DNA from 2 places in the Dictyobacter sp. Z7_2 genome. Region 2 is predicted to be linked to the other one. Evidence: riboswitches for the same ligand, from Rfam matches in the RefSeq annotation. Region 2 holds a riboswitch; the other holds the start of a gene.
What was found. A riboswitch is a leader RNA that binds a small molecule or an ion and turns the genes downstream of it on or off. The one in region 2 is predicted to bind cobalamin.
Positions count from the first base shown of each region.

Region 1: another riboswitch for cobalamin. It lies ahead of AC27N8_RS33245 (ribonucleoside-diphosphate reductase subunit alpha); the one in region 2 lies ahead of AC27N8_RS05080 (precorrin-8X methylmutase).

Region 1 covers NZ_BAAJPE010000002.1:4,745,156-4,750,819, forward strand. The annotation lists gene AC27N8_RS33240 (ribonucleotide-diphosphate reductase subunit beta) at 1-638, opposite strand, end outside; gene AC27N8_RS33245 (ribonucleoside-diphosphate reductase subunit alpha) at 887-3,376, opposite strand; cobalamin riboswitch at 3,537-3,675, opposite strand; gene AC27N8_RS33250 (aldo/keto reductase) at 3,803-4,663, opposite strand; gene AC27N8_RS33255 (cytochrome P450) at 5,092-5,664, opposite strand, start outside.
Region 2 covers NZ_BAAJPE010000001.1:1,321,680-1,327,343, forward strand. The annotation lists gene cobI (precorrin-2 C(20)-methyltransferase) at 1-381, opposite strand, end outside; gene cbiT (precorrin-6Y C5,15-methyltransferase (decarboxylating) subunit CbiT) at 378-1,019, opposite strand; gene AC27N8_RS05075 (cobalt-precorrin-5B (C(1))-methyltransferase) at 1,016-2,158, opposite strand; gene AC27N8_RS05080 (precorrin-8X methylmutase) at 2,186-2,845, opposite strand; cobalamin riboswitch at 3,030-3,233, opposite strand; gene AC27N8_RS05085 (hypothetical protein) at 4,559-5,272, shown strand; gene AC27N8_RS05090 (pentapeptide repeat-containing protein) at 5,447-5,664, shown strand, end outside.

The DNA.
Region 1 (5,664 bases), on a different contig from region 2:
CCGATCCCGGTCATCAAGTTGCGCCGATGAAATGAGAGGATCATGGCGAAGCCGCTGTAGAAGAAGATCCCTTCCATGATGACGTAGTAGCCGATGAGATTTTCGAGCAGTTTCTGAGCGCCCTCGAAGCTGTCGGTGCTGAAGTCTGGATCGAGCAGGGAGGAGGTCAACTGCATCTCAAAGGCATCCTTGCGGGTGATGGCCGGGATCGTATGATACATCGTGAAGATCTCGCGCTCATCGAGTCCCAGACTCTCGACGATGTAGAGGAAGGTGTGCGAGTGCACCGCCTCCTCAAAGGCCTGTCGTAGCAGATACTGTCGGCATTCGGCGTTGGTGATGTGTTTGAAGATGGTGAGCACGAGATTGTTGCCCACCAGACTTTCAGCCGTGGCAAAGAAGCCCAGATTGCGCATGATTACAAAGCGTTCCGCCTCCGAGAGGATGGAACTGCGCCAGATCTCGATATCCTTGGTCATCGGGACCTCGTTGGGCATCCAGTGGTTGGCGCAGCCGTTCAGATAATGCTCCCAGGCCCAATGATACTTCAAGGGCATCAATTGATTGACCGTCACCTGCTCACCATTGATCAAGCGCTTCTGCTCAACCAGAGCATCGTTGTGAAAAGAAATATTCATTTGTATGTTAGCTCCTTCATTTCTTTTAATCCATATAGGATAACTCTTTGCACTCGGCGTCTAAGCCAGCCGACGTAGCGGCGCGGCTCCGCCGTGCTGTCTGTGACTCGTACGAACATGCTCCTCATGGGGTTCCATTGAGAGATCTTCCCACGGTGGGACGTTATCGTGCGTCCAGTGACAGCACGGCGGAGCCGCGCCGCTACGTCGGTGAGCCTCTCACCCCATTGGGATGTACGTCTTCAATGCTACTGGCAGGCTTCGCAGTCTTCATCCATGGAGCAGACGAGAGGAGCTTCTTCAACGATGGGCGTGGCCTCTCGGGTGATCTGGATGTTGCTGGAGGCGCTGCTATGCTTCATCCAGCGTGGTTGGATGCCCCAGCGGTTGATGTCGACGGTCGATTTTTCGAGCTGGGTGGCTGCGAGTGTGCGCAGATAATAGGTTGTCTTGAGTCCTTTCTTCCAGGCGAGCTGGTAGATGTCGTTGAGCGCTTTGCCGCTTGGCGCAACGAGATACAGGTTGAGTGACTGTCCCATGTCGATCCATTTCTGACGGCGGCTGGCGCATTCGATCAGCCAGGTGGGTTCGATCTCGAAGGCGGTTCGGTAGCGCTTTTTGAGCTCTTCGGGGACCATGGGGAGCGGCTGAAGCGAGCCGTCGTAGTACTTGAGCGCGTCGAGGAGTTCGGCGCTCCAGAGGCCGGCGGCCTTGAGGTCGTTGACGAGGCAGGTGTTGATGGTGGTGAATTCTCCTGAGAGGTTGCTTTTGGCATAGAGGTTTTTGTATTCGGGCTCGATCGATTGGCTGACTCCTGCGATGGTCGAGATGGTGGCGGTGGGTGCGATGGCCATCACGTTGCTGTTGCGCATGCCATGGCGCTTGATGGCGTCACGGACAGGTTGCCAGTCAAATGTCATTGAGCGATCCATCTCGACGGGCACGCCGCGCTCGGCTTCAAGGAGCTCGATGCTGTCGATCGGCAGGATGCCGCGCTGCCACTTGGAGCCCTGATAGCTGTCATAGCTACCACGCTGCTCGGCCAGATCCGCCGAGGCGCGAATGGCGTAGTAGGAGATGGCTTCCATGCTCTGATCGGCGAACTCGACGGCTTGCTGACTGGCATAATCCAAGCCCAACTGAAAGAGAGCGTCCTGGAAGCCCATCAAGCCGAGGCCGATCGGTCGATGACGCAGGTTGGCCTGCTGCGCTTCTCTGGTCGGATAATAGTTCAGGTCGATGACGTTGTCGAGCATGCGGATGGCGGTCTTGATGGTCTTCTGGAGCTTCTCATGATCGAGCTGTCCGTTGGCGAGGTGCGCGGCCAGATTGATGGAGCCGAGATTGCAGACCGCAGTCTCGTCGGCCGAGGTGTTCAGCAGGATCTCGGTGCACAGGTTGCTGCTATGGATAACTCCGGCGTGATCCTGCGACGAGCGGACGTTGGAGGGATCTTTCCAGGTGATCCATGGATGTCCTGTTTCAAAGAGGCGTGTCAGCATCTTGCGCCAGAGATCCAGCGCGGGGAGCCGTCTGAATTGCTTGAGCTTGCCCTCATCGGCCAGCTGCTCATACTCGCGATAACGCCGAGCGAATGCTTGTCCATAGAGATCGTGCAGATCCTCGACCTCGTCGGGACTGAAGAGCGTCCATAGCTCTCCCGCCTGGACACGGCGCATAAACTCGTCGGAGATCCAGCAGGCGGTATGCATATCGTGCGTACGCCGGCGCTCGTCGCCTGTGTTACGACGTAGATCCAGGAAATCCTCGATGTCCAGATGCCAGTTCTCCACGTAGGCGCAGACGGCTCCTTTGCGCTTGCCTCCCTGGTTCACGGCCACCGCTGTGTCGTTGACGACCTTGAGGAAGGGAATGATCCCCTGGCTGCTGCCGTTGGTGCCTTTGATATGTGATCCCAGTGCCCGTACGCGTGTCCAATCATTGCCCAGGCCGCCGGCCCATTTGGAGAGCAGTGCGTTGTCCTGGACGCATTTGAAGATGTGTCCGAGATCGTCGGAGACGGTCGTCAGATAACACGATGAGAGCTGTGGATGGTTGGTGCCGGCGTTGAAGAGTGTGGGCGTCGCAGGCGTGAAATTGAGCTGCGAGATAACCTCATAGAACTCGATCACGCGCTCCTCTTTATGGGCCTCTTGCAGAGAAAGCCCCATCGCAATGCGCATCCAGAGTAACTGGGGGAGCTCGAAGCGCTGCGACTCGTGTTGCAGCAGATAACGATCGTAGAGCGTTTGCAGCCCTGGATAGTTGAAGAGCAGGTCGCGCTCTGGATGGATGGCCTGTGCCAGTCGGGCGAGATCAAATTCAAAGAAACGTGGATCTAGTTGTCCCGCCTCGATGCCACGGCGTACATAGAGCGCGAAATAGTCTGTGTAGATGCTGGAGGCATCAGCCAGTTGGATCTGTGGCTGCTGAGCATTCCCCTGCGCTTCCTGATAGAGAGAGAGCAGGAGTATTCTGGCGGCTGCATAGGAGTAGCCTGGATCAACTTCAATTAATGCGCGAGCGGCCATCGTCATCGTCTGCCAGCACTCCGAAACCGAGAGGCTTGCATACATATTGGACTGCACCGCGGCCAGCAGGCGTGGATGATCTATTGGATGAACGCTATCCTGACAGATATCGATAAGAACCGCCTGCCAATCGAAGCTCTGATCTCCAGGTGCATCCTGGGCCACAGTCACGGTTGACGTTTCCGCCTGACGGGTTGAAAAGGACATAGCATATACCTCATCAAAAAATAAAAACAAAAAAGCCTGTCTCCCTTCACAGGAACAGGCTGGAATCACAAGCTGATGAGATATGTTCTGGCTGACCGAGCATAAACGCTCCAGAGCACAGCACACTCACGCGGTTCATCCCCTTTGCACGCGAAGGGAGGTATCCATAAGCTCATAGGTGGGCATTCGGGCTTGACAATCTTGCCTTACCGTTGCGCGACAGCGCCGGACTCTCACCGGACTTTCCCCAATATGGACGTCACGTTACGATCACGTGACCCTATGAGTTTCTCTTTTTTATTGTAAAGGACACAACATATAGTAGTTACTGACGCTACTCTACCATATGTTGTGTTTGCCGTCAAGCTGTCTGGTGTATAGGTTTGTCGCCGAGGTATTTCCCTTTTGTGGACTTCCCGCATTTTCTCAGGTCGTACGTGGTGTCTGGCTAAGCGTCTTCACGATGTTAGGATCACGGTGGTCAAAAAAACTGCTCGTTTTGGTGTCCAGTGTCCTGATCGCCGTCATATCATCCGGGCTGAGATCAAAATCGAAGATGTTGAAGTTTTCCACGATCCGTTCCTTACGGACGGATTTGGGAATCGCCACGACTCCTCTCTGGGTCAACCAGCGCAGAATGACTTGCCCCACGGTTTTCTGGTGCGTGCTTGCGATAGAACGCAGCACCTCATTCTCAAAAATGTGGTTTCTGCCTTCCGCAAATGGTCCCCAGGATTCGATCTGAATCTGGTTGTCCTGCAAGAATTGCTGCGTCTCGAGTTGTTGATGGAACGGATGGGTTTCCACTTGATTAACGGCAGGAACGATCTGATGATGGACCATCAGATCCATGACCCGGTCAGGGGGGAAATTACTGACTCCGATGGCGCGTATCTGACCTTGCTGGTACAATTTTTCCATTGTACGCCATGCGCCATACACATCCCCAAAGGGCTGGTGAATCAGGTAGAGATCCAGATACTCCAGTTGCAAGCGCTGTAATGATCGTTCAAACGCTGGCCCGGTGCGTTCGTCCCCGGCATCCTGAATCCAAAGCTTGGTAGTGATGAATAGTTCTTCCCTTGGCACACCGCTTCGCTTGATAGCTTTGCCAACGGCCTCTTCATTCCCATAGGATGCTGCCGTATCAATCAGGCGGTAGCCGGCGCGAATAGCATCGTACACGCTGCGTTCGCATTCCTCTGCGTCGTGCATCTGGAAGACGCCAAACCCCAGGAGGGGCATTGTAACCCCGTTATTGAGACTAATTGATGGAATACCTGACATGTATCCTTCTCCTTTCGCTCATTGACTGTGTATCATGCAGGTTTGCTACCGGCTCTGCGCTTGAAGAGAAGTCTGGTTTCTCTACAAAGATAAAGCGGTAAGAGTCCTGTCTGAGGATAGTATAGATGTGCCAAAGCCCTGGGTGATAGAATGATTGTCGCGAATGGTTGGAGGATTCTGCAAATCTTTCCAGGGAGATGAGAATGGCAGGAAAGGACTGAGCAATGGATTGACGAGATGACCAGCAGCGAGAACGCCAGCTGACAAAGATTTGCTTGAGAAGGTCCTCTGAGAAGCTGAATTGCAGTAATCAGATATGACATTTATTGTGAGATAGGTACGTACCCATAAGAGTATAATTTTATACATACCTATCCTCACAATAAATGGTCATTTGTCGGTGGATCAGAGCGATAAAGAAATGAACGTTAAACTGCTTTACCGGTATTTCCTGCCTGATCTGTTTCTGCGGTCACCACCGGGCATGCGTCCGCGCTGGTTGAAGGCATTGGATGGCCTGCGTGATATGGGCACGTTCCGGTCTCGGTAGAATGACTGGTTGACTGTTCGCTGTTTGTGGTTTTGCGCGTATAACGGACGAACGTTTTTGTCGGTCGATTTGCGCCCATCGTGCTATCAACCTGTGGATCTTTGGTGATCAACGTCAGATCGAATTGTTGCAGAAGCAGAGCGGTAATCATCATCATCTCATTGTTGGCAAAGTTCATGCCGGCACACTTATGCGTTGCGCCGCCGAAGCCGATGATCGAGAAACGATGCTTGTGATCCTCTTCTCTTCCGGGAGCGAAGCGCAGAGGATCATAGGTGTCGGGCTCGGAGAAGATCTCCGGGAGTCTCTGAGCCACTTTTGCCGAAACGATCAGATTCCAATCTTTCGGAATGCGATACTCTCCAATTTCCACCTCTTCCTCTGCTCTACGCATGAGCATGTTGGCCGATGGATACATGCGTGTGGTTTCCTGGACTGCCCAGAAGATGTG
Region 2 (5,664 bases):
ACTTTGCCTGATAGCTTCAAGTACGTAGCCAAAGGTGCTGTAGAGCAATGGATCACCCTCGGTGACAAAGGCCACATCGCGACCGGCCTGCAAATAGCCGAGTAAGGTTGTAACCGCTGCGTTACGCGCTGGCACTGCCTGCTCCCAGACGTTTTGCATCGGAAATTTTACCGAGATAATCTCCTGCCGGTCAGGATCTATACAGGCATCAATGATCGTCCCTGCATAGCTACGACGTCCTATACTGGCAGGCAGGCAGATAACCTGAGCTTGCTTCAAGATACGCTCCGCTCGCAGCGTCAACAGATCAGGGGCACCTGGACCAACACCGATCCCGTACAACGTTCCATGACGCTGCTGCGGCACTGCATCTGACATCATAACGATGCCTCTTCTCCCGATATCAAAGGTCGTCGAGCCATGATCACAAAGACAGGATTGAGTGCGGCAAAACGCGTCAGGTCCAGCAATTCTTTGGAGCGGGCAATGCTCACCAGCGTGCAAGCAGTGATCCATTGTGCTTGCTGCAAAATACGCATGGCTTCGGTCAGATGCTCCAGGCTGGCCAGATTGATCACGATACGTCCATCTGGTCGTAAGCGCGTCATGGTGTGATGCAGGATCTGAACCAGCTCGCCTCCACTGCCTCCAATGAAGACCGCATCAGGATCAGGCAGCAGCGACAAAGCATCGGGAGCACGCTGTGCCACGATCGTGACGTTGTATGCTGCGAAGCGCTGGCAGTTCTGCTCAAGCGCCTGAAGAGACCGACTATCATCCTCGATAGCAAAGACCTGACCCTCGCGGGCGAGACGAGCCGCTTCAATCGCTACCGATCCCGTGCCGCTACCAACGTCCCAGAGCACGCTGTCATAATGCAGCCCGAGTTGGGAGAGCGAGATGGCTCTCACCTCGCTTTTCGTGATCACCTGACGCCCTTCACGACAAGGAACAAACTCCTCATCGGGTATACCCAGAACCAGACCGGCTGGCTCAGACGATGCATGTAGTTCCTTCAATTGATATCTCTTTCACCCGCATAACCGAGAAAACTGCCATCAAAATCGCACATCAGGACATCCACCTCGGCTTTATGCTGGATATATGCTGCTGACACCTGACGCGCACGCTCGCAGATGGTGGGAAAGACACTCAGCAGGTGATGTTCCATCATCAGCTCCTGAAAATGACGGGCCGTATTGGCGTGCAGGACCTGATCAACAACGGTGGCGTCTCCTCCACAGGACTGCGCGACGGCGGCCAGGCTACGCAGATTGACTTCGGCTCCGGCGACGTGCGTTTGCATGCGTCCATCGCCGATCTTCGAAAGCTTGCCGATCATGCCCACCAGCGTAATCTCCTCCACACCTTTGCTCACGCAATCCTTCAAGCCGTGTCCCGTAAACTCGCCCATCTGGATGTACGCCTCTTCGGCCAGGCTGATATAGCGACGCGCAAACTTCTCGCTCCGACTCCCGGTCGTGAGCACGATATGCCGGGCATGTCCGCAAGCTACAGCGACGTCGACCGCCTTACTGATACTGGCCTTATAAGCGGCCGTCGAGTACGGTTTGACGATCCCGGTTGTCCCCAGAATAGAAATCCCGCCAATCACACCCAGACGCGCATTCAGCGTCTTACGAGAACGCTCCAGTCCATCAGGGACCGCGATAAGGATGTGTACTCCTCGTGTCTCGCCGTGCTCACTGAGAAGCTCACGAGCCACGCCTTCGATCATCAAGCGTGGGACGGCATTGATCGCGGCCGTCCCCACGTCCAGACCTAAGCCGGGCTTTGTAACACGTCCAACGCCCACTCCGCCATCGATCTCAATCCCCGGCCGCTCGCTCCAGCGGACGGTCGCACAGATCTGCGCTCCATGCGTCACATCGGGATCATCGCCAGCATCTTTGATCACGCTGGCCGAGCTGCTGCCATCAGCGTGATATTCCTGATGATGCACCTCAAAGGTCGCCTGCTCCCCAATCGGCAAAGAGATCGTCACATGCTCAGGTCTCGGCTCGCCAAGCAGGCATAAGAGAGCGATGCGGGTAGCCGCAGTCGCACAGCTCCCGGTCGTATATCCAGTGCGCATACCGCGCTTACGCCCACGTAGCGCCATCATGCTCTGGCCTGATGCATCTGGTTCTCTGCTCATGACGATACCTCTATCCACGTGAAATCATCAATCGCCGACCGAGACGTGAGCCTCTGCCTGCTTCCTGACAAGTGCCAGTAAGGCGTTGATGGTGGCCGCCGCCGCCGGACTGCCTCCGCGTGTCCCGTCGATCGTGATCGCTGGATACGATCGTTGCCAGAGCGCTTCTTTTGCTTCTCTGGTCGCAATAAATCCCACGGGCATGCCAATAATCAAAGCAGGAGGTTCACAACGACCCTCGTCCAGCGCGTCGAGCAGGGCCAGCAGGGCAGTCGGAGCGTTGCCAATCACGATGATGTTCCCGCCCAGAAGCGGTAGCGCCGCCAGCACAGCCGCCGCCGAGCGCGTCATCTGCTGTGTCGCTGCCTGCTTGTCCAGTCCTGGCTGATCGAGCAGGCTCTCGATAGCACATTGATGGAAGTGCACCAGCGCTTTGTTGATGCCTGCCGCAACCATCGAGACATCGGTAAAAATTCTGGCATGAGCGGCGATAGCAGCCATCCCTTGAGCAATCGCATCCGTTTTGAAAAGCACGTGCTCGGATAGCTGCACATCGCCGGTCGCATGAACGATGCGCGTGACGATTGCTCGTTCGGCAGGAGACCAGCTATCTTTGGGAAGCAGAGCATCGACGGTAGCAAAGCTACGCCGATAAATCTCGTCGGGCAGCAGAGCATATTGTTGCATCAGGCTCATTGCGCCGAGCTTTCTGTCGTCAATAGATGTGAGAACATTGGATGCATACAAAACCATTTCTAGCTGGTGCTATGGTCTTGTCGAGTTAAAGGGGCAGAAACCGAAGACAGATTGTCGCAATAGGGTAAAGTGCACATGCATATTTTCGGCGCTTGTTCCTCTGACGCGAAGGACCATAAGCAATATCGACCAGGCAGGTCTCCTGACTTCCAGCGACAAAGATTGTTTTCTCTGGCCTTCCCATCCCTGACAGACAGTGGCATGCGATTAATGCAATGAGAAACAATAACACTGGTTACAGTAGCGCGACTGCGTTGGATTTTCACCAACTTCCCTATTCTGCTCTTCGATAAGAGCCACCTGGCAATCATATGATCTATAAGATCATTTCCTCAGTCAAGTATAACCAGCAGGTTTTTTTTTGTCAACTCAAGAAAAGTAGTAAATATTGACTAGTCAGAAACTAAATTCTTGTGTTTATGGATAAGCTCTTATATAGTCATGAAAAATAAAGATCAAGCAATCAGCATAGTCTGATCTCCATCCTGATAGATGTGAGGGATAAAAGCGGATAGACAAGATTTCGCAGCATTGCTATAAAATAGATCAGATCTGTTTATGACAAGTAACTAGCAGAATACCACGACAGACAACTAAAGAAAGCATAGAGATACAATGGACAGAAGACTTCCTATTCCTCCCGTCGACAAAGGCAAAGGCCGCGCTGACCCAAATAATGGAAACTCAACAGATATAACAGCAAGAGAATCTTCTCGTGAACGTCCTCAACGTTACATGTATGATGCGTTGCAAGAAAGACTCGATCAGTTGGAGATGTCACAAAGAACAACTGCCTCTAGAGAAGATGCTACGGCGTTGCCATCTGCCAATCACACAACAGAGCAATCCCAAACATTCCCCAATGCTGCAACACACGTGGAGCATACAGCACCCCATGTCCCAACACAAATTACTTCAAGCGAAACCACACGACCTTCACGGCGTCTCCCGGATCTACCTAGAACACATTCGCAAAACACTGATACCTCTGTTCACCCACAACGTGCAAACACCACTGAGACACATTCTCACCGCCTCCCAATTCCAGCTATCGATAACCCCTATTCTCCTTCTCCCCCTCTGATCGATTCCTTACCCAGACGAGCCAACACGACACCAAATCCAGAAATACCCAGGGATCTCACCGACCTCTCTGCTTCCACGCAACCTGTTCCACGTACAAACGCCGATGGGCGACAACCATTGCGTCGTCTTCCAAGACCACCAATAGTGGACGGGAAGGCAAGTCTTTCCCCACCCGAATCACGTATTCCCCACACAACAGAGCCATCTCAAATACTCCCACCAGAACTTCCGGTTCACCCAGTGGTCTCTCCACACAAAAACAGAGAGCAGACACGCCGTCTCCCGCTCCCACCAGAACAAGGAAGCCCACCACGGGGTGAGACTGAACGGGCTTCACTGAGTAAATTCTTAGACCAACTCTCCTCAAACACTATTCCTGATCAGATCATCAAGCGGGGAGATCAGGCTCGGCAGCATCGACGTGGCGGAATCGCACCGTTAAAGGTATCTGGAGATAGTACAACAGCAGGAGCAAGATTATCTCATTCCGAACGATTAGAAAGACGCAACACCTTAGCAGAACGACTTAATCTTTCGAAAGAGGAAGTCAACGCTCAAATGCGGGCCTTTGACTCTTATCAAAGAAGTAGACAATCTGGCACAACAGAGGAACTCACACAATTAGCAAAGCAGTTAGGCCTTTCGGACGAGGAGGTTGCGGCTCAACGACAAGCCTTTGGAGCTCTTACCGAAACGAGAAATGATGCGAGAAGATTTACAATCCCAGAGGATTTTAAAGAACATACCGCACAAGAACAAAGTGCGTTTGTTCTTGACGCTAAAAGAAAAAATGATGATATAGTAGCTGGCGCACAACGACAAATAAATGTCCAGATAGAGAAATATATCCCACTCAACACACTTGTTTCCGAAAGTAGAGCCACCAAAGCAAATCGCAGAGTAGATGAAGTGGTCCAAAGAAATGGAAATGAGATAAATGAGGCGACAACACAAGCAGCCCATAGAATAATAACTTCTGAATTTTTTGCGGAAGATAGCGTGCATAACGATAATAATCCTAATGCTTCAAGTCGTCGAAACCATCTAGAGATACTAAGTGGAGCAGAGGAGAGAGCAAGAACTGTGATAGGAAATAGCGACAGAATAGATGACTGGATAGCCGGAGTAAATTTGTCTTCAACACAAAATGAACTACGACACTTACAAACCGCTCACAACGATGCTCATACAGAACTAGTAAAGAGGCAAGCAAGGGCAAATAGCACAATAGATGCCGCAGCGGGTATCAATGAACCACCCAGTTATTCTTAACTGGAATTCAGGGTATTTATATTCCATGCAAGCCGACAATAAGCCCAGCCAGGAGGTTGACAACCATAGCGATAGCGGTTAAGGTAGCATCTATGACCACCTTTCACCTGTAAGAGGTCTGAGGCCAGGGCTCAAGTCAGCTTAGATAAATTTTCTTACGAAAAAGAGGCATGAATGAAAGCAGCGTTGTATTCCTGGAAGGGAAAAATACAACACCATCCCATTCTGAGCGTAGGGATTGCACTCATCAGCGTGTTCGGCATTGCACTGATTGTGGTAATTATCTTAGGTTACTGGTTCGACTGGACCTGGACGGGTTTCGGGGCCTATACTCCGCCACCGGATCAAGCCAACCTGCAACCTGGGAAAACGCTATGGGATTGGCTCCAGCT